4 regions of the Kitasatospora sp. NPDC051914 genome follow, and region 3 is predicted to be linked to each of the others. Evidence: riboswitches for the same ligand, from Rfam matches in the RefSeq annotation. Region 3 holds a riboswitch; each other region holds the start of a gene.
What was found. A riboswitch is a leader RNA that binds a small molecule or an ion and turns the genes downstream of it on or off. The one in region 3 is predicted to bind cyclic di-AMP.
Positions count from the first base shown of each region.

Region 1: linked by a shared signal. The riboswitch ahead of AB0M03_RS28115 (transglycosylase family protein) and the one ahead of AB0M03_RS19165 (M23 family metallopeptidase) in region 3 are both predicted to bind cyclic di-AMP.
Region 2: linked by a shared signal. The riboswitch ahead of AB0M03_RS07120 (NlpC/P60 family protein) and the one ahead of AB0M03_RS19165 (M23 family metallopeptidase) in region 3 are both predicted to bind cyclic di-AMP.
Region 4: linked by a shared signal. The riboswitch ahead of AB0M03_RS30455 (transglycosylase family protein) and the one ahead of AB0M03_RS19165 (M23 family metallopeptidase) in region 3 are both predicted to bind cyclic di-AMP.

Region 1 covers NZ_JBFAXX010000049.1:29,771-36,787, forward strand. Annotated here, with positions in the region: gene AB0M03_RS28095 (SurA N-terminal domain-containing protein) at 1-168, shown strand, start outside; gene AB0M03_RS28100 (MazG family protein) at 248-1,240, shown strand; gene AB0M03_RS28105 (SDR family NAD(P)-dependent oxidoreductase) at 1,198-1,626, opposite strand; gene AB0M03_RS28110 (cytochrome P450) at 1,854-3,137, shown strand; cyclic di-AMP (ydaO/yuaA leader) riboswitch at 3,331-3,519, shown strand; gene AB0M03_RS28115 (transglycosylase family protein) at 3,524-4,336, shown strand; gene eno (phosphopyruvate hydratase) at 4,541-5,827, shown strand; gene AB0M03_RS28125 (septum formation initiator family protein) at 5,926-6,360, shown strand; gene AB0M03_RS28130 (DUF501 domain-containing protein) at 6,357-7,013, shown strand; gene AB0M03_RS28135 (Ppx/GppA phosphatase family protein) at 7,010-7,017, shown strand, end outside.
Region 2 covers NZ_JBFAXX010000007.1:88,721-95,737, reverse strand. Annotated here, with positions in the region: gene AB0M03_RS07130 (hypothetical protein) at 1-73, opposite strand, end outside; gene AB0M03_RS07125 (NlpC/P60 family protein) at 250-1,317, opposite strand; gene AB0M03_RS07120 (NlpC/P60 family protein) at 1,556-2,623, opposite strand; cyclic di-AMP (ydaO/yuaA leader) riboswitch at 2,634-2,824, opposite strand; gene AB0M03_RS07115 (NlpC/P60 family protein) at 3,183-4,211, opposite strand; gene AB0M03_RS07110 (NYN domain-containing protein) at 4,391-5,746, opposite strand; gene AB0M03_RS07105 (hypothetical protein) at 5,973-6,245, opposite strand; gene AB0M03_RS07100 (rhomboid family intramembrane serine protease) at 6,395-7,017, shown strand, end outside.
Region 3 covers NZ_JBFAXX010000027.1:18,562-25,578, reverse strand. Annotated here, with positions in the region: gene AB0M03_RS19185 (TetR-like C-terminal domain-containing protein) at 1-281, opposite strand, end outside; gene AB0M03_RS19180 (alpha/beta hydrolase) at 281-1,117, opposite strand; gene AB0M03_RS19175 (4-oxalocrotonate tautomerase family protein) at 1,262-1,474, shown strand; gene AB0M03_RS19170 (YiaA/YiaB family inner membrane protein) at 1,489-1,779, opposite strand; cyclic di-AMP (ydaO/yuaA leader) riboswitch at 2,003-2,162, shown strand; gene AB0M03_RS19165 (M23 family metallopeptidase) at 2,174-2,944, shown strand; gene AB0M03_RS19160 (hypothetical protein) at 2,970-3,857, opposite strand; gene AB0M03_RS19155 (GNAT family protein) at 3,938-4,534, shown strand; gene AB0M03_RS19150 (sensor domain-containing protein) at 4,633-5,361, shown strand; gene AB0M03_RS19145 (hypothetical protein) at 5,423-6,490, opposite strand; tRNA gene AB0M03_RS19140 (tRNA-Met) at 6,957-7,017, opposite strand, start outside.
Region 4 covers NZ_JBFAXX010000057.1:34,187-41,203, forward strand. Annotated here, with positions in the region: gene AB0M03_RS30445 (endo-1,4-beta-xylanase) at 1-190, opposite strand, end outside; gene AB0M03_RS30450 (glycoside hydrolase family 6 protein) at 729-1,931, opposite strand; gene AB0M03_RS30455 (transglycosylase family protein) at 2,309-3,361, opposite strand; cyclic di-AMP (ydaO/yuaA leader) riboswitch at 3,363-3,515, opposite strand; gene AB0M03_RS30460 (hypothetical protein) at 4,043-4,744, opposite strand; gene AB0M03_RS30465 (MFS transporter) at 4,866-6,314, opposite strand; gene AB0M03_RS30470 (LysR family transcriptional regulator) at 6,413-7,017, shown strand, end outside.

The DNA of each region.
Region 1 (7,017 bases), on a different contig from region 3:
GACCCGCGCACCGAGCAGGGCGACGCGGTCGTCCGCAAGGCCCTCGCCGAGGCCGGCACCGCCCTCGGCGTCGAGGTCAACCCGCGCTACGGCCGCTGGGACCCGGAGCAGATCGCCCTGGTCGACGCCGCCGCCGACTGGCTGCCCAGGCGCCCCGCCGCCGGCTGACCGCCCGTACCGCCGCCGGCCCGCGGCCGGCACCCCGAGGGCGGCCGGGCAGCGGGCCGGGAACGGTAGGTTCGGGGGTGTGGAGACTCCGAAGCTGATCCTGCTGACCACCACCCACCGGGTCGCCCCCGGCCTGCTGTCCTGGCCGGCCTGGGAGGCCCTGCGCTCGGCCGGCCGGGTGCTGGCCGCCGACCCGACGCACCCGCAGCTGCCCGCCGTCCGGCAGGCCGGGGTGGAGGTGGAGATCGTCGAGCGGACGTCCGCGCCGGCACTGGCCCGCCTGCTGGCCGGGGCCGCGCCCGTGCTCTGGCTGGGCAGCCCGGACGGCGACCCGGGCCTGACCGACGCGCTCGCCCGGCTGGCGGTCGAGGAGGCCGGCTCGGTGCCGGAGATCGAGCTGCTGCCGGGCTCGTACGACCTGCCGGGGGCGCGGCTGCTCGACCTGGCCTCGGTGATGGACCGGCTCCGCTCGCCCGGCGGCTGCCCGTGGGACGCCGAGCAGACCCACGAGTCGCTGGTGAAGTACCTGGTCGAGGAGGCGTACGAGCTCGTCGAGGCGATCGAGGAGGGCGACCGCGAGACGCTGCGCGAGGAGCTCGGGGACGTGCTGCTGCAGGTCTTCTTCCACTCCCGGATCGCCGAGGAGCACCCCGAGGACCCGTTCTCCGTGGACGACGTGGCCGGCGACATCGTGGAGAAGCTGATGTACCGGCACCCGCACGTCTTCGGCGACGTCGAGGCGACCGGCTCCGACCAGGTCGAGGCCAACTGGGAACAGCTGAAGGCCGCGGAGAAGCAGCGCGAGTCGGTGCTCGACGGCGTGCCGTCGGGCCTGCCCGCACTGGCGTACGCGGCCAAGCTGGTGTCGAGGGTGCGCCGGGCCGGCTTCACGGCGGTACCGGACGCGCCGTACGAGCTGCCCGGCGAGCTGACCGCGGAGAGCGCCGGCGAGCTGCTGCTGGCCGTGGCGCAGCGGGCGTACGACGCCGGGGTGGACGTCGATGCGGCGCTGCGCGGTGCCGCGCGCCGCTACCGGACGGCGGTGCGGACGGCCGAGGGGCTGTCGGACTGACGCTGCGGGGGCACGACCTCGCTGATCGCCTCGCCGACCAGGGCGAGCAGCTCGGCGAGCGGGGCGAGGCCGTCGGGCAGGTCGGCGAAGGAGACGATCCGCTCGCCGTACGGGCCGGCGACCGCGAAGAGGTCGATCGGGCCGAGGTGCTTGGTGGCGGTCTCCACCAGGGCGGCGATGTCGCTCGGCTGGTGGGCGTCGCCGCTGACGCCGACCACCGGGCAGCCCGGGCGGTCGAGCTCGGTGGCCAGGTCCTCCGCCACGCCGGGGCGCAGGTCGGCGACGAGCATGCCCGCGGCCCCCGCGGCGGCGAAGCGGCGGGCGAGGTCCGCCCCCTCGCCCCCGCTGAGTACGGCGATGACCACCACTGCCCCGGCTACTCGCACGGCCTGCTCCTCTCTGAGCACGCTTCCCCGTGGACGGCACCGCACGGCCGCCCGTCATCGGTTATCGGAGGATCGTAGGCACCCCGCGACCCTCCGCAACAGGGATTACCCTCCAGGTGACCAGACTCACGCCCGTCCGGGCGGACGGTCCGGGGCGTGTCCCACGGGTGCACGGCGGCCGGTGCCCGGCGTCGGGCGGGCCGCCGTCCGGCGGATACCGTCGGGGCATGCCGGAGACGTCCCGAACCGACCAGCCCGAACTCTTCACCTGGGAGTTCGCCGCCGACCCGTACCCCGCCTACGCCTGGTTGCGCGAGCACGCGCCGGTGCACCGCACCACGCTGCCCAGCGGAGTGGAGGCCTGGCTGGTGACCCGGTACGCGGACGCCCGGCAGGCCCTCGCGGACAGCAGGCTGTCGAAGAACCCGGTGCACCACAGCGAGCAGGCGCACCGCTCCGGCCGGGTCGGCATCCCGGGCGAGCGGCAGGCCGACCTGATGACGCACCTGCTGAACATCGACCCGCCGGACCACACCCGGCTGCGCCGGCTGGTGTCCAAGGCGTTCACCCCGCGGCGGGTCGCGGAGTTCGAGCCGCGGGTGCAGCAGCTCACCGATCGGCTGATCGACTCCTTCGCCGGGCGCGGCACCGCCGACCTGATCCACGAGTTCGCCTTCCCGCTGCCGATCTACGCGATCTGCGACCTGCTGGGCGTGCCGCCCGAAGACCAGGACGACTTCCGGGACTGGGCCGGAATGATGATCCGACACCACGGCGGGCAGCGCGGCGGCGTCGGCCGGGCCGTGAAGCGGATGCGCGGCTACCTGGCGGAGCTGATCCACCGCAAGCGGGCCGACCTCGGCGACGACCTGATCTCCGGGCTGATCAGGGCCAGCGACCACGGCGAGCACCTGACCGAGAACGAGGCCGCGGCGATGGCCTTCATCCTGCTCTTCGCCGGCTTCGAGACCACCGTCAACCTGATCGGCAACGGCCTGTACGCGCTGCTGCGCAACCCCGGCCAGCGGGCGCTGCTCCAGGAGTCGCTGGCCCGCGGCGAGAGCGGCCTGCTGGAGACCGGGATCGAGGAGCTGCTCCGCTACGACGGGCCGGTGGAGCTGGCCACCTGGCGGTTCGCGACCCGGCCGCTGGTGATCGGCGGGGTGGAGATCCCGGTCGGCGACCCGGTGCTGGTCGTGCTGGCGGCGGCCGACCGCGATCCGGCCAGGTTCGCCGACGAGAACACCCTGGACCTCGCCCGCACCGACAACCCGCACCTGGGCTTCGGCCACGGCATCCACTACTGCATCGGTGCGCCGCTGGCCCGGCTGGAGGGCCGGGCGACGCTGGCGACGCTGCTGACCAGGCTGCCCGACCTCGCGCTGGACGCCGACCCGGCCGACCTGCGCTGGCGCGGCGGCCTCATCATGCGGGGGCTGCGCGAGCTGCCGGTCGCCTTCACCCCGCAGGCGGACGTTCCACCGCCGCCCGGGCGGGACGACATCGCCTGACGGTGTGTCGTGTCGCCGCCGCAAGGCCGGGACTGAACACTCATCAATCAGGACAAATCAGTATCGTTCGTGGGCGATAATCAGTTCGCCGTAATTCTTGCGTGATATGAGCGATATGAGCTTGTGATCGGTCGTCGGCTCTGCCTACTCTCCGAATCAGTCCGCAGCAGCGGACCCCGGCTGCGGAAACGCCGAATCCTGTCCGCCGCATCCCGGGCCTGACGACCGAAGACGAAGGACAGGGGCGGGGGAACCACGTTCGTCGCCGTCCCCACGGCTAGGGGTGAAGCCGCGTCAGCAGGACCCCTCCTGCGGCCGCGGCCGGGCCAAGCCTCCCGGTCCGAACCCGACAGCTCACCTCGCAGGCGTTCGGAGAGGGACAACCCATGCTCTTCACCGGACCTGGCCGCCACCGCCGCAGGACCTCCGCCGAGAAGGCGGTCGCCGTCGCGGGTGTCGCCGGTGTCGGCCTCGCCATGCCGCTGCTCACCGCGGCGGGCGCGCATGCCGCCCCCGTCTCGATCTGGGACAAGGTCGCCCAGTGCGAGAGCGGCGGGAACTGGAAGATCAACACCGGCAACGGCTACTACGGCGGGCTGCAGTTCAGCGCACGCACCTGGAAGGGGTTCGGCGGCGCCCGGTACGCGCCGCTCGCCCACCAGGCGAGCAAGAGCCAGCAGATCGCCGTCGCCGAGAAGGTGCTGGCCTCCCAGGGGCCCAATGCGTGGCCGGTCTGTTCCAAACGCGCCGGCCTGACCCGCGCCTCCGCCTCGAGTACCGGGGCGGCCGGCACCGCCCAGTCCGGCAGCGGGCAGCGCTCGGGCTCGCCGCGGTTCCCCGGCCACGGCGGGTGGGACGCGTCCGGCGGCGTGTACTGGTACCAGAAGGACGACCGCTGGTACTGGACGGCGCACCGCGAGATCTACGAGCGGCACCTGCCGCCGACCCCGGCCGAGCCGGCCGGCGGCGACGACGACGGGGACGCCGCGGCGGAGGACTCCGGGCGGACGATGCAGGCCGTCCCCGTGCCCGAGGTCGGCCGCGCGACGTACACCGTGCAGCCCGGCGACACGCTCTCCGGCATCGCCGCCGACCGCGGCACGGCCGGCGGCTGGGAGCAGCTGTACGCGAACAACAGGGAGGTCGTCGGCGCCGACCCCGACCTGATCCTGCCCGGCCAGCAGCTGCAGTTGGACTGACGGACCGACACTGTACGAACGGCCCGTCCGCCCGCGGGGCGGCACCCGGGGGCGGACGGCCGGTTTTGTGGTCCTTCAGGTGAACTACCGGCGAGTAGCCAGGTCACACGGTGAGACAGGGCCATGCGCGGCGTGGCCCTGCGGGCCCGTGCGGTTAGGCTCTGGTCGTAACGACCCTCATCCGCTTCCGCTAGGAGATGCCTCGTGCCGTCCATCGATGTCGTCGTAGCCCGCGAAATCCTCGACTCCCGCGGTAACCCCACGGTCGAGGTCGAGGTCGGCCTCGACGACGGCAGCACCGGTCGTGCCGCTGTCCCGTCCGGTGCCTCCACCGGTGCCTTCGAGGCCCTGGAGCTTCGCGACGGCGACAAGAACCGCTACTTCGGCAAGGGCGTGGAGAAGGCCGTCCTCGCCGTCATCGAGCAGATCGGCCCGGAGCTGGTCGGCTACGACGCCACCGAGCAGCGCCTGATCGACCAGGCCATGCTCGACCTGGACGCCACCCCCGACAAGTCCTCGCTCGGCGCCAACGCCATCCTCGGCGTCTCCCTCGCCGTGGCGCACGCCGCCTCCGAGGCCAGCGACCTGCCGCTGTTCCGCTACCTGGGCGGCCCCAACGCGCACGTCCTGCCGGTGCCGATGATGAACATCCTCAACGGCGGCTCGCACGCGGACTCCAACGTCGACATCCAGGAGTTCATGATCGCCCCGATCGGCGCGGAGTCCTTCTCCGAGGCCGTCCGCTGGGGCGTCGAGGTCTACCACACCCTCAAGGGCGTGCTGAAGGAGCGCGGCCTGTCCACCGGCCTCGGCGACGAGGGCGGCTTCGCGCCGAACCTGGACTCCAACCGCGAGGCCCTCGACCTGATCGTCGAGGCCATCAAGAAGGCCGGCTACACCCCGGGCAAGGACGTCGCGCTCGCCCTGGACGTCGCGTCCTCCGAGTTCCACAACGACGGTGCCTACACCTTCGAGGGCAAGGCGATCTCCTCCGCCGAGCTCATCGACTACTACGCCGAGCTGGTCGCCGCGTACCCGCTGGTCTCCATCGAGGACCCGCTGGACGAGTCGGACTGGGACGGCTGGAAGGCCATGACCGACAAGCTGGGCGACAAGGTCCAGCTGGTCGGCGACGACCTGTTCGTCACCAACCCGGAGCGCCTGCGCCGCGGCATCGAGACCGGCACCGCCAACGCGCTGCTGGTGAAGGTCAACCAGATCGGCTCGCTCACCGAGACCCTGGACGCCGTCGAGCTGGCCCAGCGCAACGGCTACCGCTGCATGATGTCGCACCGTTCGGGCGAGACCGAGGACGTCACCATCGCCGACCTCGCCGTCGCCACCAACTGCGGCCAGATCAAGACCGGCGCCCCGGCCCGCTCCGAGCGCGTCGCCAAGTACAACCAGCTGCTGCGCATCGAGGAGATCCTCGACGACGCCGCCGAGTACGCGGGCCGCGGCGCGTTCCCGCGGTTCAAGTTCGAAGGCTGACACCCCGCGGCTGACACACGGCCGCTGGACCGGTGCCCCGGCAACCACCCCGTAGGGTGGGGGCCGGGGCACCGGCGTGAGCAGGAGGGGTACGAGCGATGTGGAAGATCCCGGGACTGGCGGGGCGACCGCGCTTCACCAGCCGCGCGACCGTGCTCGTGCTCGTCCTGTGCTCGCTGGTGGCGATACTCGCCTACCCCGCACGGCAGTTCCTGACGCAGCGCTCGGAGATCGCCGACCAGCGGGCGAGGGCGGAGCACGCCCGGCAGCAGGTCGACGAACTCCGCCGGGCGAAGGCCCGCTGGCAGGACCCGGAGTACGTGAAGGCGCAGGCCCGCGAGCGGCTGCACTTCGCGATGCCCGGTGAGACCCCGTTCGTCTCGGTCGACCCGTCGGCCACCGCCGGGCCGGCCTCCGCCGACGCCCTGCCCACCGGCCCGGTCAGGGCCGCCAAGCCCTGGTACACCACCGTCCTCGACTCGGTCGACCTGGCCGACTCGACCACCGCCCCTCACGAAGACAGCACCCCATGACTTCTGAACAGCACCCCGGCACCCCCTCCGGCCCCGCCGTGCCGGACGCCGACGTCGCCGCCATCGCCGCCCAGCTCGGCCGGGTCCCGCGCGGGCTGCGCGGCGTGGCCCACCGCTGCCCCTGCGGCAACCCCGACGTGGTCGAGACGGCCCCCCGGCTGCCCGACGGCACGCCGTTCCCCACGCTCTACTACCTGACCTGCCCCAAGGCCGCCTCGCTGATCGGCACCCTGGAGGCCGACGGTGTGATGAAGGATCAGAGCGCCCGGCTCGCCGAGGACCCGGAGCTCGCCGCCGCCTACCGCGCGGCCCACGAGGACTACATCGCCCGCCGTGACGCCATCGAGGTGCTGGAGGGCTTCCCGAGCGCCGGCGGCATGCCGGACCGGGTGAAGTGCCTGCACGTCCTGGTCGGCCACTCGCTGGCCGCCGGACCGGGCGTCAACCCGCTCGGCGACGAGGCGCTCGGCATGCTGGAGGACTGGTGGGCCAAGGGCCCCTGCGTCTCCGCGGAGGAGGTGGAGGCCGCCGGCGAGCGCGTCCTCCGCAACCGCGCCAAGGACCAGGACCACGCCGCCGTCATCGCGGCCAAGGAGCAGAAGACCGCCGAGCGCGCGGCCAAGCGCGCCCGCGCCGAGGAGGAGGGCCAGTGACCGC
Region 2 (7,017 bases), on a different contig from region 3:
TCCGGGCCCGGATGCCGGCGTTCGGCGCGCCCTGCGGCAGCAGGGCCGCGGCCCGCCGGTCGGCGGCGGGCACCACATGGGGTGCGGACAGCTGGAGGAGGCCGCCGGCGGCGAGCAGCAGCGCGGCACGCCGGGAGAGCCGCCCTCCGGCGGGAGGTGCGGAACGGCCCGCCGCGGAATGCCGGGGCAGGTCGGTGACCAGGGGTTCGGCCTCCCCGCCGGACGGGCCGGGCTGCCGGTGGACGGTGCTCAGACCCGCACCACCCCGCTGACGGGCATGGCGTTGACGCTCTCGTAGCGGACCCGGGCGCCCGGGTAGGGAGCGTGCACGACGACGCCGCCGCCGGCATACATGCCGACGTGGTGCATGTCCCTGTAGAAGATCACCAGGTCTCCCGGTTGCGCCTCGGACAGGCTCACTCGCCGCCCCGCGTTCGCCTGCGCCTGCGAGGTGCGCGGCAGGGTGACTCCGGCCTGCCGCCAGCTCCAGTACATCAGACCGGAGCAGTCGAAGGTACGAGGGCCGGTCGATCCGTACACATACGGAGATCCGATCTTACTGATGGCGGCGGCCAGGGCGGCGGCCGCGCGCTCGGAGGAGGCCGGCCGGTCGCCGAGGTCGGGGCGCTCGAGGCCCCGGGCGGCACGGCGGGCCGCGGCGGCGGCGTCGTCCTCCGCCAGCCGGGCGCGCTCCGCGGCGGTGAGACCGTCGAGCAGCCGCTGGGCGTCGCCGAGCCGCTGCCGGATCTCCTCCTTGCTCGCGGCGAGGGAGCGGCGGACGTCCTCCAGCTCGGCGAGCTTGGAGGTGGCCTCGGCACGCCGCTGGTCGAGCCTGCGCTGGCGCTCGAGGACGCGGCGCAGGGTCTCGCTCTGGCGGCCGGCGGCCTGGTCAAGGGCGCGGGCCCGGGTGAGGTACCCGGCCGGGTCGGACTCCAGCATCAGCCGGACGGCCGGGTCGAGGCCGCCGTCCCGGTACTGCGCGGCGGCGGCGGTGGCGAGGTCGGTGTAGAGGCCGTTGAGCTCCTCCTGCCCGGTGGCGACCTGCTCCTGGAGGCGGGTGGCCTCGTCCTGCAGCCTCCGCTGCTCCTCCTGGGCGGCGTTCGCCCGTTCGCTGGCCTGCTCGGCCTCGTCGTAGAGCCGGTCGACCCTGGACTTGACGTCGGCCGGCCGCCGGGAGGGGTCGGCCGGCGCCGCGGGGGCGCCCCAGGCGCCGGTGCCGACGGAGGCGCCCACGGCGGTGGTGGCCGCGGCGGTGAGCACCAGGGCTCGGGCGAGGGCGTGACCGCCCGGCAGTTGGGGGCGACGGTGCACGGACATGCGGCGGCGGCTCCGTTCCTGCGGCCGGACGCCCGCGGCCGCCCCGACGGGCGGTCGTCCTCGCGGAGGTCCGGGGGCAGACGTTAGCGAGTCCCGCCGATCTAGTCCAAACCCTGTCATCCACGAATATTTGACCTTCAATCGGACATTCAGCCGAATCAGCCCGCCTGCCTGCGGGAACGGCCGCGGGCCCGGCCCCCTGGGGAGCCGGGCCCGCGGCAGGCCGCCGGACGGAAGGTCAGATCCGCACGATCGCCGAGATCGGCATCGCGGTCGCCGAGACGTAGCGGACCACCGCGCCGGTGTGCGGCGCGTGGATCACCTGGCCGCCGCCCACGTACATGCCGACGTGGTGCCGGTCGCTGTAGTAGATGACCAGGTCGCCGGGCTTGGCGTTGGCGATGTTGGTGCCGACGTTGGTGCCCGCACCGGCCTGCGACTGCGAGGTCCGCGGGATCGACACGCCGGCCTGGCGGTACGCCCACTGCATCAGACCGGAGCAGTCGAACTGGTTGGGGCCGGCGGCTCCGTACACGTACGGGGAGCCCAGCTTGGACTTCACGGCCTCGATCGCCCGGGCGGTGTAGGAACCGGTCGGCACGTCGGCGGTGCCGAGGTCGGGACGGACGGTGTCGCGCGAGGCCCGGTCGGCGGTGGCCTTGGCGGCGGCCGCGGCGCGGGCCTCGGCCGCGGCCAGCTCTTCCTTCTCCTTCTGGGTGAGGGTGTTCAGCAGGGCACTGGCCTTGGCCAGCTTGCCCTGGAACTCCTCCTTCTTGGCCTTGAGGGCCCGGGTGCTGGTGTCCAGCTCGGCGAGCTTGTGCTCGGCCTCGGTCTTCTGGACGTCCAGCTTGGCCTGCTCGGCCTTGAAGGACTTGAGCGTGTCGGCCTGGGTCGCATTCATCCGGCTGACCGCCCCGGCCTGGCCGAGGAAGTCGCCGGGGTTGCTGGAGAGCATCAGCTTGACCGTGGGCGAGATGCCGCCGTCGCGGTACTGCTGGGCGGCCACCTCGGCGAGGCGGCCCTGAACGCCGCTCACCTCCGCCTGCTGGCGGGCGACCTGGTCCTGGAGCCGGGTGACCTGCTTCTGCAGGTCCTGCTGCTTCTCGGTCGCCGCGAGGTACTCCTCGTTGGCGGCCTCGGCCTGCTCGTTGAGCTGGTCGACCTGGGCCGCGACCTGCTCCTTGGTGGGCGCCGGGTCGGCGTGCGCACCGGTCTGCGAGGAGAGTGCCACCGCAGTGGCGGCTGCCGCAGTCAGGATCGAGGCGCGGGTACGGCCGACGGGCTTGGGACGACGATGGGACGCCACGAAGGCGGACTCCTTCTTCCTCACACCGCCTACCGGGTGAGCTGACGGGTTCGGGCCGGAAGCATTGCCCTACGACGCCTCACGGCCACCCCTGCACGGTCCGCGGTCCGATCCGCGGCCCGGCCGGCGCGGCCGACCTGACGCCGATTCACCCCGGGGGAAACGTGGTTCCCCGGCTCCGTTCGACAGCGCCCCCGCAGGGGCTCCCCGTGGGCAGTCGGGCTGCCCTGCTGCGTCGCGGACTCGGCGGTGACCGCCACCGTCGCCCGGGTTGGGCGCTCGACTGTGCGGCGGTCCGTGGGTCATGACCCTAGTAACCGATCCGTGATCCGTTCAAATCCTTGTCAGAAAAACATCGGGGGAATGTTGTCGTGAAAATGTGATTGCGACTGCCGGTGACCGATAATCCACGCTCGGCTGACGAGTTTTCACCGCACGCCCGACAAAGCCGACGCCCGGGCGTGTCGGAGATCACACGGTGATCACGACGCGCCCGGGCGTGTCATGCAGCGTCAGAAACGCCGCAGGTGGGGCATATGTCCGAATTGCTACCGATGGGTCAGACGCGGCGAATGGTCTTGATCGGCAGGATGTCCGCATCCATCAGCTTCACCACGTCGCCGGTGCGCGGCGCGTGGACGACGAGGCCGTTGCCGACGTACATGCCGACGTGGTGCGCGTCCGAGTAGTAGATGACGAGGTCACCCGGCTGGGCGGCGGCCAACGAGGGGACGCGGGTGCCGACGCTCGCCTGCGACTGCGAGGTGCGCGGCAGCGACACGCCGGCCTTGGCGTACGCCCACACCATCAGACCGGAGCAGTCGAAGGAGTTCGGGCCGGTGGCGCCCCAGACGTACGGGGTGCCGCGCTTGCCCATCGCCGCCGAGACGGCGGTCGCCGCGTAGCCCGCGGCCGGCGGCAGGCTGCCGACGTCGTAGCGGTCGTCGCTGCGCGAGGCGCGGTCACTGCCGAGGATCGCGGCGCGCTCGGCGGCCGTCAGCGTGCTCAGTAGGCGCTGGGCCTCGGAGAGCTTCTTCTGGACCTCCGACTTGGCGTCGTTCAGCGCCTGGGTGGAGTTGTCCAGCTCGGCGAGGATGGCCGCGGCCTCCTGCTTCTGCTGGTCCAGCCGGCGCTGCTGGTCCCGCAGGCCCTTCAGCGTGGACGCCTGGGTGTCGGTGGCCTGCTCGTTGCTGGACGCCCGGTCGAGGTAGTTGTCCGGGTTCGAGTCCAGCATCAGCGCGACCGTCGGGTCCACGCCACCGGTGCGGTACTGGTCGGCGGCCACCGCGGACAGGCCGGACGCCACCTGGGAGAGCTGCTCCTGGCCGCGGGCGATCTGGTCCTGCAGCTGGTCGGCCTGCTTGCGGAGCTGGTCGGCCCGCTCCTTGGCGCCGTTGTACTTCTCGGCCGCCTGCTCCTGCTCCTCGAGCAGCTTGTCGACCTGGACCTTCACCTCGTCCTTGCTCGGCTTGGCCGGCGCGGCGTGTGCGGCGGCCTGGGCCGAGAGGGCGACCGCAGTCGCGGCGGCAGCGGTGAGCACGGTGACCCGCGCGCGGCTCGGCTGCTTGGGACGGCGGTGGGAGGCCAAGGGACTAGCTCCTTCTTCCTGCTGGACTCACCCGATCGAGTGGACGTCCGGAAAATAGGTTTGACGCCAGACCCTAGTGAAGATCCGTCCCCGGCGCCACTCCCCGACCGGGCGAACTTGTCGCACGGACCCGGATTTCACCACCCCGACACAACCCCGCCACCTGGGCCGACGGCCCGTCAGGGCCTGGCGAGCCGGTTGAGCAGCAGAATCGACGCGACCGGACGCGCTCCCGCCTTCCGCACGCCGTCCGCGACCTCCTTGTCGGTGGAGACCACCACGACCGGCCGGCCCTGCGGCTCGGCCCGCACCAGGCGGCGGATCAGTTCGTCCGCGGTCTCCCCCGTGCGGCTGAAGCGGACCCGGACCCCGCGCGGCGGCGCCATGATCACCGGAACGTCCAGGTCCTGCCCGTCGAAGACGCAGGTCACCTCGGCCTGGGTGCGCTGCGCCAGCATCGCCAGCCCGCCGAGCAGCCGCATCCGCTGCTGCTCCAGCGGCAGCGTCGGATAGCCGGTCTTGGTCACGTTGTAGCCGTCCACCACCAGGTGCACCTGAGGGATCGCCAGCAGCTGATCGAGCAGCGCCGGGTCGTCCTCGGCCAGCCCGCGCCGGGCCACGTCGTGCGGGTTCGCCGAACCGGGCTCCACCGCGTCCACCAGATCGGCCGGCCGCAGCTGGGAGACCGGCAGCGCCAACTCCCGCTGCAGGCCCTGCGCCGACTGGAGCACGGTGTCGAGCAGCAGCCGCAGCCGCATGTCCTCCACGCTCCGGCCCTCGCGCGCCGAACGCCGGCCGGCCTCGGCGGCCGTCTCCAGCTCGGTGATCCGGTGCCGCAGCCGGCGCGCCTCGCCCTCCGCCGCACTGCGCTCGACCGCGGCGGCGGCCCGGGCGGCGTCCAACTCGGCCTGCAGCTTGCGGACCTCCGCCTGCGCGCGCCGGGTGTCGCTCTCCAGGGAGCGGACGCGCTTGCGCAGCGACTCCGCCTCCCGGCGCACCCCCTCCGCATCGGCCCGCTGCCGCTCCAGGTCCGCCCGGGCCGAGGCACGCACCTCGGTGAGCTCCGCCTGGAGCTTCTCCACCACCCGGGCGGCCTCCGCGGCGGCGCCCTCGGCGTCCGCCCGCTCGACCTCGTCCCCCGCGTCGACGACCAGCCGGCTCCAGCCGACCGGGCGCAGCAGGTAGGCGGCGGCTGCCACGTCCATCGGATCGGCGGCGGCCGGAACGGTTCCGGACTCCAGCGCCTTCACCAGGTCGGGCTGCCCGAGCCGCAGCCGATCGGCTATCCGGACCCGGAACACCGGCTCCGCGTCCAGCGCCGCGGCCAGCGCGGTCCCCGCGTACTTGGCCCGCCGGGCGGGGGTGAACTTGGCGTACGGGCGCAGGCCGGACGGCAGCTCGCCGACCGGGATGGCGCCCAGGGCGTCGGCGGCGATGCCCACCACACGGCGGCGCACCCCTTCGGGCAGCGGGCGGTCCAACTGCTCGGACGGCGCGTCCCCGGCCGTCGGCCCGGCCCCGGGAGCGTCCGGCAGCTCCGCGTCCGCGGCGGGCTGCTGCCCCTGCGGCTCGGCCGGCCCGCTCGCTGCGTCCACCACGTCCTCGGCTCCGATCCTGCTCCCCGGGCCCGCGCGGCCGGTGGCCGCTGCCCTCGAATGCACCGCTCTGTGCAATTGTCCCGTCTACCGTGCCCAGCCGGGCACCGCGCCACACACCCCGGTGGCGCAGGAGCTCCACCGGGGTGTGTCGGAAGCGGAAGGCTCAGGCCTTCGACTCGTCCTCGGCCTGCTCCGCGGCGGCCTCGGCCCCGGGCCGGGCCACGAGCTCGACCTGGTCGACGGCGTTGCACCAGCGGCAACGGACCGATTCGAGGGTCTCGCTGAGCACCTCGGTCTCCTCCACCTTCGACTCGCCGCTGAGGTCGAAGTGCAGGTACTCCACCACCCGGGCCGAGCGCGTCACGTCGAAGCGGGTGAGGTTCCCGCAGAGCGTGCAGCGCCAGCGGGTCTCGGCGGTGGGGGCGGCGATGGTCATCGGAGGTCCTCTCGGATGGTCCCGGGTCCGGTCGTCCAAGCCTATTGCGTACGGCCCGGCCGACGGTCACCGGTCTTGGGGAACGGACAGGTCACCCGCTTGCAGCAGCGGCCGGTTCGCGGTGCGGGCTCCGAGGAATGCTCGCCGGTATGGCCGTCCCCGCCCCCGTCCCCGCACCGGTGCGCGAACCGGCGGGCGCCGGCGCCAGGGCCGCTGCCCGCACCCCGCTGGTCACCTACACGCTGATCGCACTGAGCGCCGTCGTCCTGCTGGCCGGCCCCAGCTTCGGCCTCAACCCGCGGTACGGCACCGGCAACGCCCGGGTCTGCGCCGAGCAGCGCTTCGAGCAGCACTGGGGCGCCGTCCCCGCCGAACTGCTGGCCGACCGTCCGCTGGACGCCGGCCGGCTGGCCGCCCTGCCGCCGGCGGTACCGGGCTGCACGCTCTCCCCCGCACCGCACAAGATCCCGTTCCTGTCGGTGCTGAGCTCGCTGTTCGTCCACGCGGGCTGGCTGCACCTGGTCGGCAACCTCCTCTTCCTCTACGTGTTCGGCCCCGACCTGGAGGAGCGCCTCGGCCGGCTGCGCTTCCTCCTCTTCTATCTGGGGGTCGGCTACCTGGCGACGTACGGCTGGGCGCTGGCCGAGGCCGACTCCGCGGAATCGGCGCGCGCACTGGTCGGCGCCTCGGGCGCGATCGCCGGGGTGCTCGGCGGCTACCTGCGGCTGTACCCGAGGGCCCGGGTGACCGCCCTGGTGCCGCTGCTGCTCTT
Region 3 (7,017 bases):
GCGTAGTCGACGTAGGCGTCGACCAGGGCGGCGAGGGCCTCGTCCCCGCCGCGGCCGAGCACCGCGCGGGAGAGCCGTTCGGTCAGTTCGTCGGTGACCCGGACGGCCACCAGGCGGCGCAGTTCGGCGAGTCCGCCGGTGACGTGCTTGTAGAGCGAGGGGGTGGCGACGCCGGCGCGGCCGGCCACGGCGGCCAGGGTCAGCGCCTCCGGGCCCTGCTCGTCGAGGAGTCCGACCGCGTGGTCGACGACGGCGGCGGGGTTCAGTCCGGCCCTGGGCATCAGGCGACCTCGTTCACTTCGTCCAGGAAGGGCAGCAGGGCGTCGGCGGTGGCCTGCGGGTACCCGGCCATGGGGTAGTGGCCGCCGCCCTCGATGATCACCTTACGGCCCCGGAGGGCCTGCGCCTGGCGCTCGGCGAGCGCGGCCGGGTCGGGGAAGTCGGGGTCGGCGCCGCCCATGACGACCAGCGCCGGGCAGGTGACGTCCGCGCCCCAGCCGGTCGGTGCGGAGTCGCCGCGGACGTACCCGCGCACCGCCTGCCGGCGGCCGGGCTGCTTGAGCGCGGCGACCAGCCGGGCGCGGTAGGCGTCGAAGTCGGCCGGGCGCCGGTTCGGGTAGTAGAACCTCTGTGCCGCGCCCCACAGCGAGGGGAACCAGGTGAGGGCCGGGCCGAGCAGGCCGACCATCGCCTTCTGCAGCAGGTTGGGCGGGAAGTTCTCGAAGAACGCGTCGATCAGGACGATTCCGGCGACCCGCTCCGGGGCGTCGGCCGCGGCCCGGACGACGGTGGCGCCGGTGTACGAGCTGCCGACCAGGACGGCGCGGCGGATGCCGAGGTGGTCGAGCAGGGCGAGGACGTCGCCGGCGATCGCGGTCGGCGAGTAGTCGTCCCAGGCGGTCGAGGACTCGCCGAGTCCGCGCAGGTCCATGGTGACCACCCGGTGCCCGGCGGCGGTCAGCAGCGGGTGCAGGTGCCGGTAGGCGGCGCGCAGGTCGAGCATGCCGGGGAGCAGGACGACCGGGACGCCGCCGCCCTGCTCGGTGTCGTCGTAGGCCAGCCGGCCGCCCGGGACGTCCAGGTGGCGGGTCTTCAGTGCGCTCCGGGTGTCGTTCACGGCGGGCCTCCTCGGCCTGGTGGCTGAATGCCTGGCTGATTGCCTGTAGCCAAAAAGCTATGGCTAATAGCCTTAGCCGTCAAGTGCGGCCCCGCCCTGCGGTAGCGTGCCGCCGGACCGCGGGAACCGAGAGAGCGAGGCGTCATGCCCTTCATCAGCGTCAAGCAGCTGGTCGGCCGTACCGAGGAGCAGCGCGCGGAGATCGCCCGGGAGCTCACCGCGACGTACGCCCGGATCACCGGGGTGGACCCGTCGAACATCTGGGTCGCCATCGAAGAGCTCCCGGCCGAGAACTGGTCGGCCGGCGGCGAGACCTTCGCCGCCAAGCGGGCCCGCGCCGCCGCCTCCGGCGGCTGACCGGGGCGGGCGGCTCAGAGGCCGTCCGCCCGGAACGGGTCGTGCTCCGCCAGCAGCTTGTCCAGCCTGGCCTGGTCGACCCGGGAGACGAGCTCGCCCGCGTCCTGGCGGTCGCGGACCACCTTGGCCAGGGTGAACGCCGAGGTGATGACGTAGAGCAGGGCGACCGCCAGGAAGGCCCGCACCCAGGCGTCCACCGGAAGGCAGGCGATCCCGATCGCGAGGGCGGCCGTGGCGAGGGCGAAGGACAGGACGGCCTGCACGTAGTAGGCGGCCGTGGTGCGGGGCTGCATGGGTGCGCTCATGCCTGCAGCGTCCCGGAGCGCCGGTGGACCGGCATGAGTACGGATACTCAGCTTCGACGGCTTATCACCCTGAGTCACCATCCAACCGACAATCCATGGCAAATCGCCCATCGTGCCCGTAGTCCCGACGAATCCACTGGCTCAGACGCTTGGAATCAGGGCGGGCATAGCATTAACGTTTGATAACGCAGCGCGGTCGGCAACGCCGTACCGACACGGCACCGTGCGCGTGTCGCTCAATCCCGCGTCTGCCTTCACGGTGGGCCCGGGAGCCGGGGAACCACCTTCCTTGGGGTGAATCGGCCGGGCCGGTGGCCCAGCCGTAGGAGACCTTCCTGCTCCGAACCCGTCAGCTAACCCGGTCGGCGAGAGGGAAGGAAAGGAGTGCGCCCCCGTGGCGTCGACGCACTCGGCGGACCCCACCGCCGCAGCCACCCGGCTCCTCGACCACCCCTGGGAGCAGGCCGAACAGGCCCGCCACCGGCTGCCCCGCCAGACCAGGGGCGGCAGCCCGCTGCTCGGTGTGACCGCGACCATGGCCGCCACCTTCGGTGCCGCCGGCCTCACCGCGGCCGCCGCCGGCCCGGCCGCCGCTGCCGAGCCCGCCGTCTCCGTCCCCGACGAGGCACCCGACGCCGACCCGGGCCTCGCCCTCGCCGCCCGCATCCAGCAGCAGGCCGACCACCGCACCGCCGCCGACGAGGCCGCCCGCCTCGCCGCCGCCCAGGAGGCCGAGGCCCGCCGCGCCGCGCAGGCCGCCGTGGAGGCCACCGCCCTCGCCCTGCCGACCACCGGCTACACCCTGGGCACCCAGTACGGCCCCTCCGGCTCGCACTGGGCCCACCTGCACACCGGCCTCGACTTCGAGGCCGCCACCGGCACCCCGGTCACCGCGGTCGGCCCGGGCACCGTCACCTCGGCCGGCTGGGCCGGCTCGTACGGCTACCGCATCGTCCAGACCCTGCCCGACGGCACCGAGATCTGGTACTGCCACCTCGCCCGGCTCGCCACCACCGACGGCCCGGTCGAGCGCGGCACCGTCCTCGGCGCGGTCGGCGCCACCGGCAGCGTCACCTCGCCCCGGCTCCACCTGGAGGTCCGCCCCGGCGGCGGAGCCCCCGTCGACCCGCTGAGCTGGCTCCGCTCCCACGGCGTCCAGCCCTAGCCGAAACGCACGCCCCCGGCTTCGCTCACTCCTCGTCGTGCGTCTGCCGGGCCGCCGCGTACGCCTCCAGTTCCTCGGTGCCCGGTTCGGGGGCCAGGTCCGAGTACTCCGCGACCAGCAGGGCCGGCAGCCCGGGCACCGTCCACTCGCCGCAGAGCCACAGCGCGACGTCCGCCACGACCTGCTCGAAGTCCTCGAACTCGCCCCGCAGCTCGAACGGCATCGGTTCGCCCATCGCGGTCAGCGCCGCCAGGTTGCGGTAGCTGCGCTGCATCAGGCCGTACTCCAGCAGCCGCCGTGCCCCGTCGGTGGCCATGCCGATCGACAGCAGGTGCGCCTCGCCCCAGCCCAGTGCGGCGTCCGCACCGGTCATCGCGTCCAGCGCACCGGTCTCCACCAGGGCCTCGTACGCCGCCGTCCGGCCGTCCGGCTCCAGCGCGCGGAAGGCGTCCAGCCAGGCCCGCACCGCCGCCGCATCCCCGGTGTCCACGCCGTCGGCGCGCAGCAGCAGCGTGTACAGCCGCGGCCAGGTCAGCAGCTGCGGCCGCCGCAGCAGCGTCCCCAGCAGCTCGCCCTGCCACTCCGCCTCGGCGTGCAGGCGCTCCTGCCGCTTCGCGTTCAGCCGCCGCGCCGCCCGCTGACGGTCGATCAGCAGCCGCACCGCCTCCCCGTAGGCCGCCGGGTCGCCGGCCGGCTGCACGTACAGGTGGAGCCGTTCGTGCAACAGCTGCTCCAGCACGGCCGAGCCCAGCTCGGGCCGGCCGTCGTGCATCGGGGCGCCGCCCAGTTCCAGCAGCGTCAGCACTTCCCGGAGCGCCTCCTCCGGGACGGGTGCGCGGCCCTCGGCATCCGCCCAGGCGAGCAGTTCCTCGGCGCAGGTACGGGGGATGAGCTGCAGGTCTTCGTCGTCCACGCCCCGTACGGTAGCCGGTGCGGCGACCGGCGTGCGGCACGGCGGGCCCGTCGCGGGGCGGCAGGGTAGGGTCGGCCGCCATGACACCCGAACAGGTCCGGACGGTGCGACAGGTCCGCCTGACCGGACCGCGCCTGGCGATCCGCGAGTTCCGGCTCACCCCGGAGGACACCGCGGCCCTGCACGCGATCTTCGGGGACCCGGAGACCGCCCGCTACCTGCCCTTCGAACCGCGCGACGAGGAGGAGTGCGCCGACCAGATCGAGCTCTACCTCGAAGAGGCCGAGAAGGACCCGCGGACCGTCTACCGCCTCGCCGTGACGCTCCGTGAGGACGGCCCGGAGGCGCTGCCGATCGGCAACGCCGTCCTCGGCCTCGAAGGGCAGCGCGCCGCCACCATCGGCTACGCGCTGCGCCGCGACACCTGGGGCAACGGTTACGCCGGCGAGATCACCGCCATGCTCTGCGGGTTCGGGTTCGGCACCCTCGGCCTGCACCGGCTCGCCGCCCGCGTCGACCCGGCCAACACCGCCTCCGCCCGGGTGCTCGCCCGGGCCGGCTTCCAACCGGAGGGCCGCATCCGGCACGACCTCCACCTGCGCGACACCTGGCACGACTCCCTGCTGTTCTCCCTGCTGGAGGAGGAGTGGGTGCAGCCCGCCGCAGGACGGGGGTAGGGCCAGCCCCACCCCGGATCCGGCAGCGGGCTGCATTACGCCGGAGCGGCCGGTCCGGCACCGTGGTGTGCACACCAGGACGCACCGAGGGGGCCCCGATGACCACCGCACCGCTGTACTCGACCACCGGACTGCACCCGGCCACCGGCCGGCACCCGGCCGACGCGCCCGCCGCCCGCCGGCCCGGCTTCTTCCGGGCGCCGTTCTCCGGCACCACCTACCGGGAGGTCGGCTACGTCCTCACGGGCCTGCCGATCGCGATCGCCGCGTTCACCGTCGCCGTGACGCTCTTCTCGGCCGGTCTCGGCCTGGCGGTCACCGCGCTCGGCCTGCCCGTGCTGGCCCTGCTGCTGTCCGCGGCCCGCGGCTTCGGCGCACTGGAGCGGTACCGCGCCCGCACCCTGCTCGGCGCCGACATCGCGGCGCCCGCGCCGGTGCGGCCCGCCCGGGCCGGGTTCTGGGGCGCCGTCACCGCGCGGCTCGCCGACGGCGCCGGCTGGCGGGGAGTGCTGCACCAGGTGGTGATGTTCCCCTGGGCGGTGCTGAGCTTCGCCCTCACCGTCACCTTCCTGGTGACCGGCTGGGTCGTCGCCCTCTACCCGCTCTACCACTGGGTCTTCGCCCGCTACACCGACTGGCCCGGGTACCGGGTGTTCGACTTCACCACCGACGCCGGCCGCCACCACGAGTACTACATCACCTCGCCCGCGCAGATCGCCGGCGTCTCGGCGATCGGCATCGTCCTGGTGCTGCTCACTCCGCTGATGATCCGCGGCCTCACCGGGGTCAACCGCCTCGCCGCCCGCGGCCTGCTGGGCGGCCGCTGAGCAGCCGGGCGGGCGGCACCGGCCCGGCCCGCGCCGCTCGCCGGGGCCCGGCCGTACGGTCTCAGGGTGCTGCAGGTGTTTCCGGTGACTTCTGCACCTGAGCCGGGATCGTCGTCGGCGCAGGCTCCTTCCCGAGGCCGAGGCCGAGGCCGGGCGCCGCGGCCTCGCCCGGGCCGTTCCCGCCGGGGCCGCCGTCACCGCTGTCGCCGCGGGTGCCCGGGTCGCCCGCAGCGGGGGCCGGCAGCCGTCGCAGCACCTCGTCGGCCACGGCCCTGCGCCGCGAGTACGGCGGCACGTTCCTGGTGTTGCGGATCTTGTAGGCGACCGCCGCCCGCAGGGCCGCCCGCTGCTCCTCGCTCAGCGCGGCGCCGCCGAGCATGGCCTTGGCGGCGAGCAGTGCCTGCAGCAGCTCGAAGGGCGAGAGGTGCCGGTCGATGGCCGAGACGACCAGGTCGAGGTTCTCCGGGTCCGGCTTGCCCTGCAGCAGGGCCAGGGCCTGCACCCGCAGGCCCTCCACGCCCGTTCCGAAGAGGTCGCGCACCTGCTGCGGACTGAAGTTCAGCGACTGCGCGGCGAGCACCGTCTGGTTCACCGAGTCGGCCAGGGTCTGCCGGTCCGCGGCGGACAGCGCCCGGGCCAGCAGCAGCCGGGTGAGCAGCCACCCGGAGAGGAAGCCGAGGACGGTGAAGTACACCGAGAGCGCCGCCGCGAATCCGGCCGCACCCGGGCCGCCGCCGACGGCGGGGGCGAGCGCCTGGCCGAGCTCGTTCAGCCGCCGCGGGAACGTCCCGATCTGGGTGAGGCCGGCACCCAGAAGGATCTTGGTCAGCCAGTCGGAGACCTGTTCCAGGTTGGTGTTGGGCGCGTAGCTCGCGGTGGAGGTCGCGGCCTGGTCGTCCGGGTGGGCCGCGGCACCGCTGGTCAACAGCTTGGGGATGCCGAACAGGAAGCCCAGCAGGCCGCCGCCGACCGCGAAGGTCGCCGCGACGACCAGACCGCCGCCGAGCGCCCGGATCCCGTGTTCGCTCGCCAGCGCGTACAGCACCAGGCCGACCAGGCCGGCGCCGACCACCCCGATCAGCCCGATCCTCACCGCCGGTACCGGCTGTCCGCCGCGCTCCAACTGCACCGAGCCACCCCCCTGCCCCGGACCTGTCGTTCCGCAGTGACTGTAGCGGACCGTCCGATCACTCCGGGAGGTCGCTGCAGTCGTTGCAGGGTCCTTGCAGGCCGCCGCCGTGCGGCCGGGCCCGGACATGCAGACGGCCCGCGGGCTGTTTCCTCGGCACAGGCCCGCGAAGGGCCTGCGCCCGAGGCACCGGGGATGTACCGGTGAGCCCGCGGGCCGGGTGACTGCTTGGGTTTGCGCCTGCCGCCGGAGGCCGTTCGGCCCCGCTCCGCCACAGGCAGGGGCGGCTCTAGCGAGCAGCCACCTCACGCATCCTGGTGGTACTCAACTCAGGATCACCTCCTTTCAGTGTGCGGCCACCATAGGCACGCACCCCCGCGGAGGGCAATGGAATTTCCGGGTGCCGATTCTGCCCGGGTACGACGAAGGCCCGGCAGATGATCTGCCGGGCCTTCGTGCTACTGAGTAGCGGGGACAGGATTTGAACCTGCGACCTCTGGGTTATGAGCCCAGCGAGCTACCGAGCT
Region 4 (7,017 bases), on a different contig from region 3:
CGCCGAGGTGGTTGGCGGCGACGGCGGTGCCGAAGTAGCGGCCCTTGGCGGCCGCGGACGCGCCGAGCGTACTGGCGGCGTGGGCGGTGCTGGCCGCACCGGCGAGGCCGGCCGCGGCGAGCAGGCCCGCGGTGCCGGCCAGTGCGACCCGGCGGAGCAGCCCCGGGGACCCGGGGGAGCGGTGGATCATCGACAACCTCTTTCCGTTGGCCGGACGGCCGTGGGGAACCGCCCGGACAGGCTGGGTGGGACCTGTTGCGGTGTGGTGCATCCGCCACGCGGCCAGCGGCGGGAGGTCGATCGCCGACGAGTATGTCGTTGTTGTTGAGGCTGCGTCAATAACAAGTTTCGAGATAAGTGCCGAAAGTTTCTCCACCTGCTGACAGTCGGTCAGGGCGCGCTCAAGGCAGGTCTTCGGCTGTCGCATCGGACGCGCGACCGTCCGGATGCGGACACTGGTCAGGCGCATGTCCCGAAAAGTTTCGACGCCCCTTGGGCGCGAAAAAGCGCCGGGCGCCGCTGCTGACCGAGGCAGGCGGCGCCCGGCGCCCCGAGCCGGAGGGCCCGCCGGTGCCGAAAGGGTGGGCCCCTCCTGCCCGTCGGCGGGCGAGGAGGGCGAGCGAGGGAGCGCAGCGACGGAGCGACGACCGTCGGCGCCGGGTCAGGAGGGCCCGAAGGCGAGCAGACGACATACCCGGTGGGTGGTACCGGGCGTGCTGGGGGGTGGGTCAGTGGCCCGCTGGTGCGGGTGTGTTGAAGCGCAGGGCGGGGGAGGCGCCGGCGGCCAGGGCGTGGGCCTGGGCGGGCCACCATGCACCTGCGGCCGGGTCGGCGGAGCCGTACTCCGGGTCGATGCCGCCCGTGGTGCCGCGGGTGCAGCTGCCGTCCGACTCGCCGGGGACCTTGATCCACAGGTAGGCGTCCAGCAGCGGGACACCGGTGTCGGCGGTGGGCCGGGTGCCCAGGCCGCGGCCGGGCGGGTTGCACCAGGTCTGCGGGTCGGGGTAGGTCGCGGTGGGCGTCCAGGGGCCCTGGCCGTTGCGGCTGCTGTCGATGACGAAGTGCGGCAGTTCGGTGCCGGCCGGCACGTGGGACGCGTACCAGGCGTCCGCATCGGCCTGCGGCCAGTACTGGTCGGCGCAGTCGTCGGCCACCGCGCCGGGGGTGTGGGTCAGGTACCAGGTGCACTTGGCGATCTGGGTGCCGTAGCGGACGAGGTCGGCGTCGCGCTGGTAGTTGGAGACGTTGAGGAAGAAGCCCTGCGCCCGGCCGACACCGCCGTCGACGAGCAGCTTCGCCATGGTGCCGGTGGACTGCCAGCCGCTGTGGCCGGCGTCCAGGTAGACGGCGACGCGCGGCTGTGCGGTCAGCCGGTCGACGGCGGCGTTGATCTCGGCGAGCCGGTCGGCCTGCTGCTGGGCGGTGCCGCCGCAGAAGGACGGGCTGAGTGCGAGGCCGTCCGGCTCCAGGACCACCACGGTGCGGCGGTCGCCGATGCCCTTGGCGAGGCCGTCGATCCAGGCGGCGTACTCGGCGGAGTTGGAGGCGCCGCCGGCGGAGTACTGCGAGCAGTCCCGGCCGGGCACGTTGTACGCCACCGTCACCGGGACCTGCCGCTGCAGGGCCGCCCTGGCCTGCAGCTTCGCCATGGCTTTGGTGGTCTCCTGGGGCGTCGCCGTGCCGTTGAACCACTGGGCGACCGGGTGCGAGCCCATCTTCGCCATGGCCAGCGCACCGGCGTGGTCGCCGGCCTTGAGGTCGGCGGCGGCCTGGTGCAGGGCCTTGCTGTCGAGGTCCACGTAGAACCTGGTGCCGGGCGCGGGGGCCCGCTCCCGGCCGGTGGCGGCGGACGCGGGGGAGGGCAGGCAGCAGGCCGCGACGGCGGCGACTACGGCGCTCGCTGCCGCGATTCGACGGCGGTGGCGGAACACGTGCGGCTCCTAGGGCTGGCGGACGGGGGCGCCGGGGCTTCCTCCATAGTGTGGGAGCGCTCCCAAGCGCGAGGGAATGTCTAGTCGGCGCCACTCGGCGCGTCAAGACTCCGCGCAGAAAGGGATGTTGGGCGCGGAGACGGAAGGCGCCCCCGCGCCCGGGCCGGCCGTCCGGCCTCAGCGCTGCCGGCGGACGCCCTCGCGCCACAGCAGCCCCAGGATGCCGGGTTCCACCTCCGTGGTGACCGCACCCATCGCCCGCCGGACGAACCGGACGCCGCGGGCGCCGGCACCGGCAGGATCTGAGCCGCAGCACGCGCAGCACGCCGACGGCCCCGGGCGGTTGCCCGGGGCCGTCGTGCGTCGTGCCCGCGAGGTTACTTGATCTTGAGGACCTGGCCGGGCTTGATGAGGTCCGGGTTCTCGCCGATGGTCGACTCGTTGCTGTCGTACACGTGCTTCCAGCCGCCGAGCTTGTTCTTGTCGGAGATGTCGGACAGCGTGTCACCGGCCGCCACGGTGTAGGTGGTCGCCTCCGGGGTGCCCGGGGAGTCCTGCGGCGCGGTGGTGGCCGCCGCCGGGGCCTGGTCCGTGCTGGCGGGCGCGGCGGGGCCGGTGGCCGCGCCGACGGGGTCGGTGACCGGCGGGACGCCGGTGACGGGCTGACCGGTCGTCGGGTCGGTCGCGGTCGGCGCCGTGGTCCCCGGGAGCGTGCCGGGGGTGGTGCCCGGGGCCGGGGTGGTGGCGCCGGGGGTGCCCGGCACGGTGTCGGTGGGCGGCAGCGCGGTGGTCGGGGCGGACGGGGTCGGCGGAGTGGCGGAATGCTTGTTGCCGGAGTTGTCGCCCTGGTCGTTCCGGGTGGCGCCCGGGCCGGTCCAGTAGTCGTAGATCTCCTGGCTGGTGGTCCAGTACCACTGGCCGCCGGCCTGGTACCAGTACACGCCGTTGGCGTCCTTGCCCTGCATACCGGGGAAGACCGGGGCCGCACCGCGAGCCGTGGTGGTCGGCGCGGGCGTGGCCGTCTCCGTCGGCACGACGGTCTCGGGCTTGCCCTCGCCGGTCAGCCCCGCGGTGGTGGCGCACTTGCCCCAGACCTTGGCGCCGTTGTCGGCGAGCACCCGCTCCGCAACGGTGATCTGCTCGTCCTTGGTGGCGCGGTCCGGGGTGGAGGCGAACAGGTCGCCGCCGTAGGCGACCCAGGTGCGCAGGTCCAACTGGAGTCCGCCGTAGGTACCGTCGCCGGTGGCCTTGGTCCAGTTGCCCGCCGTGGCGCACTGTGCGACCGCGTCCCAGGTGGTGACCGGGGCGGCGTGGGCGCCGGTGGCGGTGAGCAGGGGGATCGCCAGACCTGCACCGGCCACGCCGGCGGCTGCGACGGCGCGCTCGGTCTGGGTGGGGCGGCGGTGACGGCCGGAGCCGATGAAACCCATCGAGTTCCCTCTCCGCACGCCTGCGAGGTGAGCTGTCGGGTTCGGACCGGGGAGGTGGCCCGGCCGCGCGGACGCGGCTTCACCCCTAGCCGTGTGGGGGCGGCGTCGAAACGTGGGTCCCCCGTCCCTGCCCAGGGTCTGGTCGGTGACCCGTTCGACGCGGTGGGCAGGGTTCGGCGTGCCGCGCCTCGGGTGCCCGTGCTGTCGGGCTGAGGTGGAGATTAGAGGGATCGTCACCGCGATAACAAGCCAGCATCCTGAACATCACACAATCATCACGAGTGCTGAGATGTCGCAGGCGTGCATTTCGGCCACACGTCCCGTCATGCGAACGGCTGTCGACGGGGTGCCGACGGGTCGCCGTGCAGGTCACGGGGGATGTCGGCCCGGCCTGACGTGTCCGCGGCGGACGGTCCCGGACGAATTCCCCGGGAAATTCGGCGAAATTCCGCGCCGGAAATGCGGGCGGCCGCTTCCGTTGCCGTGTGCGGGGAATGGCGGACCGTCGGCGGGCGGCCCCGGGGGGCCCGCCCCACCGGGGTGATCACGGCACGAACGGAGGCTCCGGAGGATCTTTGCGCCGCCGTTCGGGCGCGACACACGAACACCGGACCGGCACCGTTCGTGGCGGAACGGAAAGCATCGGCAAGCCGTCCGACCGGGCCCCGACCGGGTCGGCCGTCAGTCCTCCGGTGGCCAGCACGCCAGCACCGCGGCCGCCTCCCCGTCCGTCAGTGGCCGGTGCCCCATCGCCACGTCGTTCTCGTCGAAGGACCATGACTCGGCCAGCAGCAGCACCGGCCGGTCGCCGTCCTCCCGCAGCACCGCCCACCATCCCAGGTCGCCCTGCGCCGACCACTCCACGTACCGGAAGACGCCGTGCCGGAAGCTCGTCCGATCGACCCCGGCGCCCTCCGGCGGCAGCCAGTCCGTCACCGATCCCTCCGCGGACGGTGCCCACCGCTGCTGGGCCTCCGTCAGTCCGACCACCTCGTCCACCGAGACCCGCACCCAGGCTCCGCCCGGCCGGGCGTCCGCCACCGCCAGCGGTGTGCAGCGGACCATGGCGTGCGCGGGCAGCTCCTCCGGGCAGTCCGGCGCGCAGTTCGCCACCGTGGACGGCGGCGCGAACAGGCACCAGAACGGCCCCTCGGTGAGGAACGGGCCGTCCATCCCCACCATCCGCACCTCGCCCGCCACCGGGGCCCGCTCCGCGGGCGCGAACCCGTGGCCGCCGTACGGCGACGCGGCGCACCCGGGCGCCGCCCAGCGGGCCAGCGACGTTCCGGCGGCCCGCGCCCACCCGGGCGGAGGAGTGGGGGACCAGGGGCGGCGCGCCGCGCAGCCGCACCCCGCTGCGTCGACGGAAACGATGACGGTCATGACAGGCATGGTGGCAAACCGGCCCGCCGCCCCCGCGGCCGGGTGCCGGCCGGCCGGGAGGCGGCGGGCCGGCGGTCGGCCCGTGTCGGTCACCCGTGCACACTGGTCACCCGTGCGCGGGTCAGCTCGCGCTCCGGTCCGCCACGGGCCGGGGAACCGCCGCGGGGCCGGCGCCGGCGGGCCGGCCGCGCAGGCCGAGCGTCACGGCGACGGCCGCCAGCAGCACCGGCACCGCGACCACCCGCAGGCCGGCCGCCATCCCGGCGGTGAACTCGGCCGGGCCGTGCGGAGATCCGCCACCGGCGTGCGAGGCGAGCACCGTGCCGACGACCGCGACGCCGAGCGCCGCGCCGAGCTCCCGGGCCGCGGTGTTCAGCCCGGCGCCCAGCCCGGCCTGGTGACCGGGGAGTTCGGACACCACGGTGTGGGTCAGGCCCGGGGCGCACAGCCCCATGCCGGCCGACAGCACGAGCAGCCACAGCGCGTACACCGGGTACGGCGTGGCCGGGCCGGCCGTGGAGACGCCGAGCAGCCCGCCGCCGATCAGGGCCAGCCCGCCACCGGCCGCCAGGCGCACGCCGTGCCGGTCCTGCAACCGCGCGGCGAGCCGCGGCACCAGGGCCATGCCGACGGTCAGCGGCACGATCGCCAGCCCCGTCCGGGCCGGCGAGTAGCCCTTGGCGTACTGCAGGAACTGCGAGTTGACGAAGAACAGCGCGAACAGGCCGAAGAAGGACGCCGCCGTGCCCACGGCTGCAGCGCGCAGCCGGCGGGAGCGGAACACCCGGGGGTCGACCAGCGGCCGCCGCGCCCGCAGCCCGTGCCCGGTGAACAGCGCCAGCAGCACCGCCCCGGCCGCGAACCCGGTGAGCACCGGCGCCGACCACCAGCCGTGCGAGGGGCCCTCGATGATGCCGTACAGCACGGCGCCTGTACCGCCGATCAGCAGCGCGGAGCCCACCGGGTCGGCCGGCGTCGCGTGGCGGGGCAGGTCGGGGACGGTGCGGAGCACGGCCGCCGCCAGTACGGCCGCCAGCGGTGCCATCGCCCAGAACAGCGCCTGCCACGGCAGGTACTGGGCGGTCAGGCCGCCGCCGACGTTCCCGGCCAGGCCGCCGAGGCCGACCGCGAGCGTCCAGGAGGCGACGGCCTGCACCCGCCGCTCCGGACCGGCCAGGTGCACCAGCACCGCCATGGTGGCGGGCATGACCAGCGCGGCCCCCGCGCCGGAGACCGCCCGCCCGGCGACGAGCGCGGCCACCGAACCGAGGGTGCCGCCACCGGCGCTCAGGCACGCCCCCGCGGCGAACAGGGCGAGCCCGGCGAGCAGTGCACGCCGCCGCCCCCAGCGGTCGCCCAGCGCACCGGCCGGGATCAGCAGACCGGCGAAGACGATGACGTACGCGTCGACCGTCCAGAGCAGTGCACTCGGGGACGGATGCAGGGCGGAGGCGGCGAGTTGGGGGATCATCAGGTTGATCGCGGCGACCATGCTCTGGGCGACCAGCACACTGGCGCACATCGTGAGCAGGGTGGACCGGCGCAGTGCCGTCCGGGTGTTTTCGGGCATGGGCGGGGGAGCTCCTTCCGGAGCGGGAGGTGTGTGGGTTCCCGTCCACCGTAGGGCGATGCTTGGATTGCATCCAGTGCATGTTCTGCATGAGAGGAATGCGTGCCGTGCAATCCATGATGGACCTCAACCTGCTGATCGCCCTGGACGTGCTCGTCGAGGAACGCAGCGTCTCGGGCGCCGCGGCCCGGCTGCACCTGTCCGAGCCCGCCATGAGCCGCACCCTGGGCCGCATCCGGCGGGCCCTCGGCGACCCGGTGCTCGTCCGGGCCGGGCGGACGATGGTGCCGACCCCGCACGCACTCGCGCTCCACCCCGAGGTCCGCGCCGTGGTGGAGCGCGCCCGGGCACTGTTCACCGCCGGCGGGCAGGTCGATCTGCGCACCCTGGACCGGACGTTCACCGTTCTGGCGCACGACGCCTTCGCCGCCGCCCACGGCGCCGGACTGTTCGCGCGCACCGCGGCCGAGGCCCCCGGGGTGCGCCTGCGGTTCTTCGGCGAGAGCCACCTCGACGCCCCCGCCCTGCGCGAGGGCACCGCCGACCTGGAGGTCGGGGTCATCGACACCACCTCGCCCGAGGTGCATGTCGAACAGCTCTACGAGGACCGGATGCTGGCCGTCGTCCGGGCCGGCCACCCGCTGCTCGACGGCCCGCTCACTCCGGAACGGTTCGCCGCCGGCCGGCACATCGGCGTCTCCCG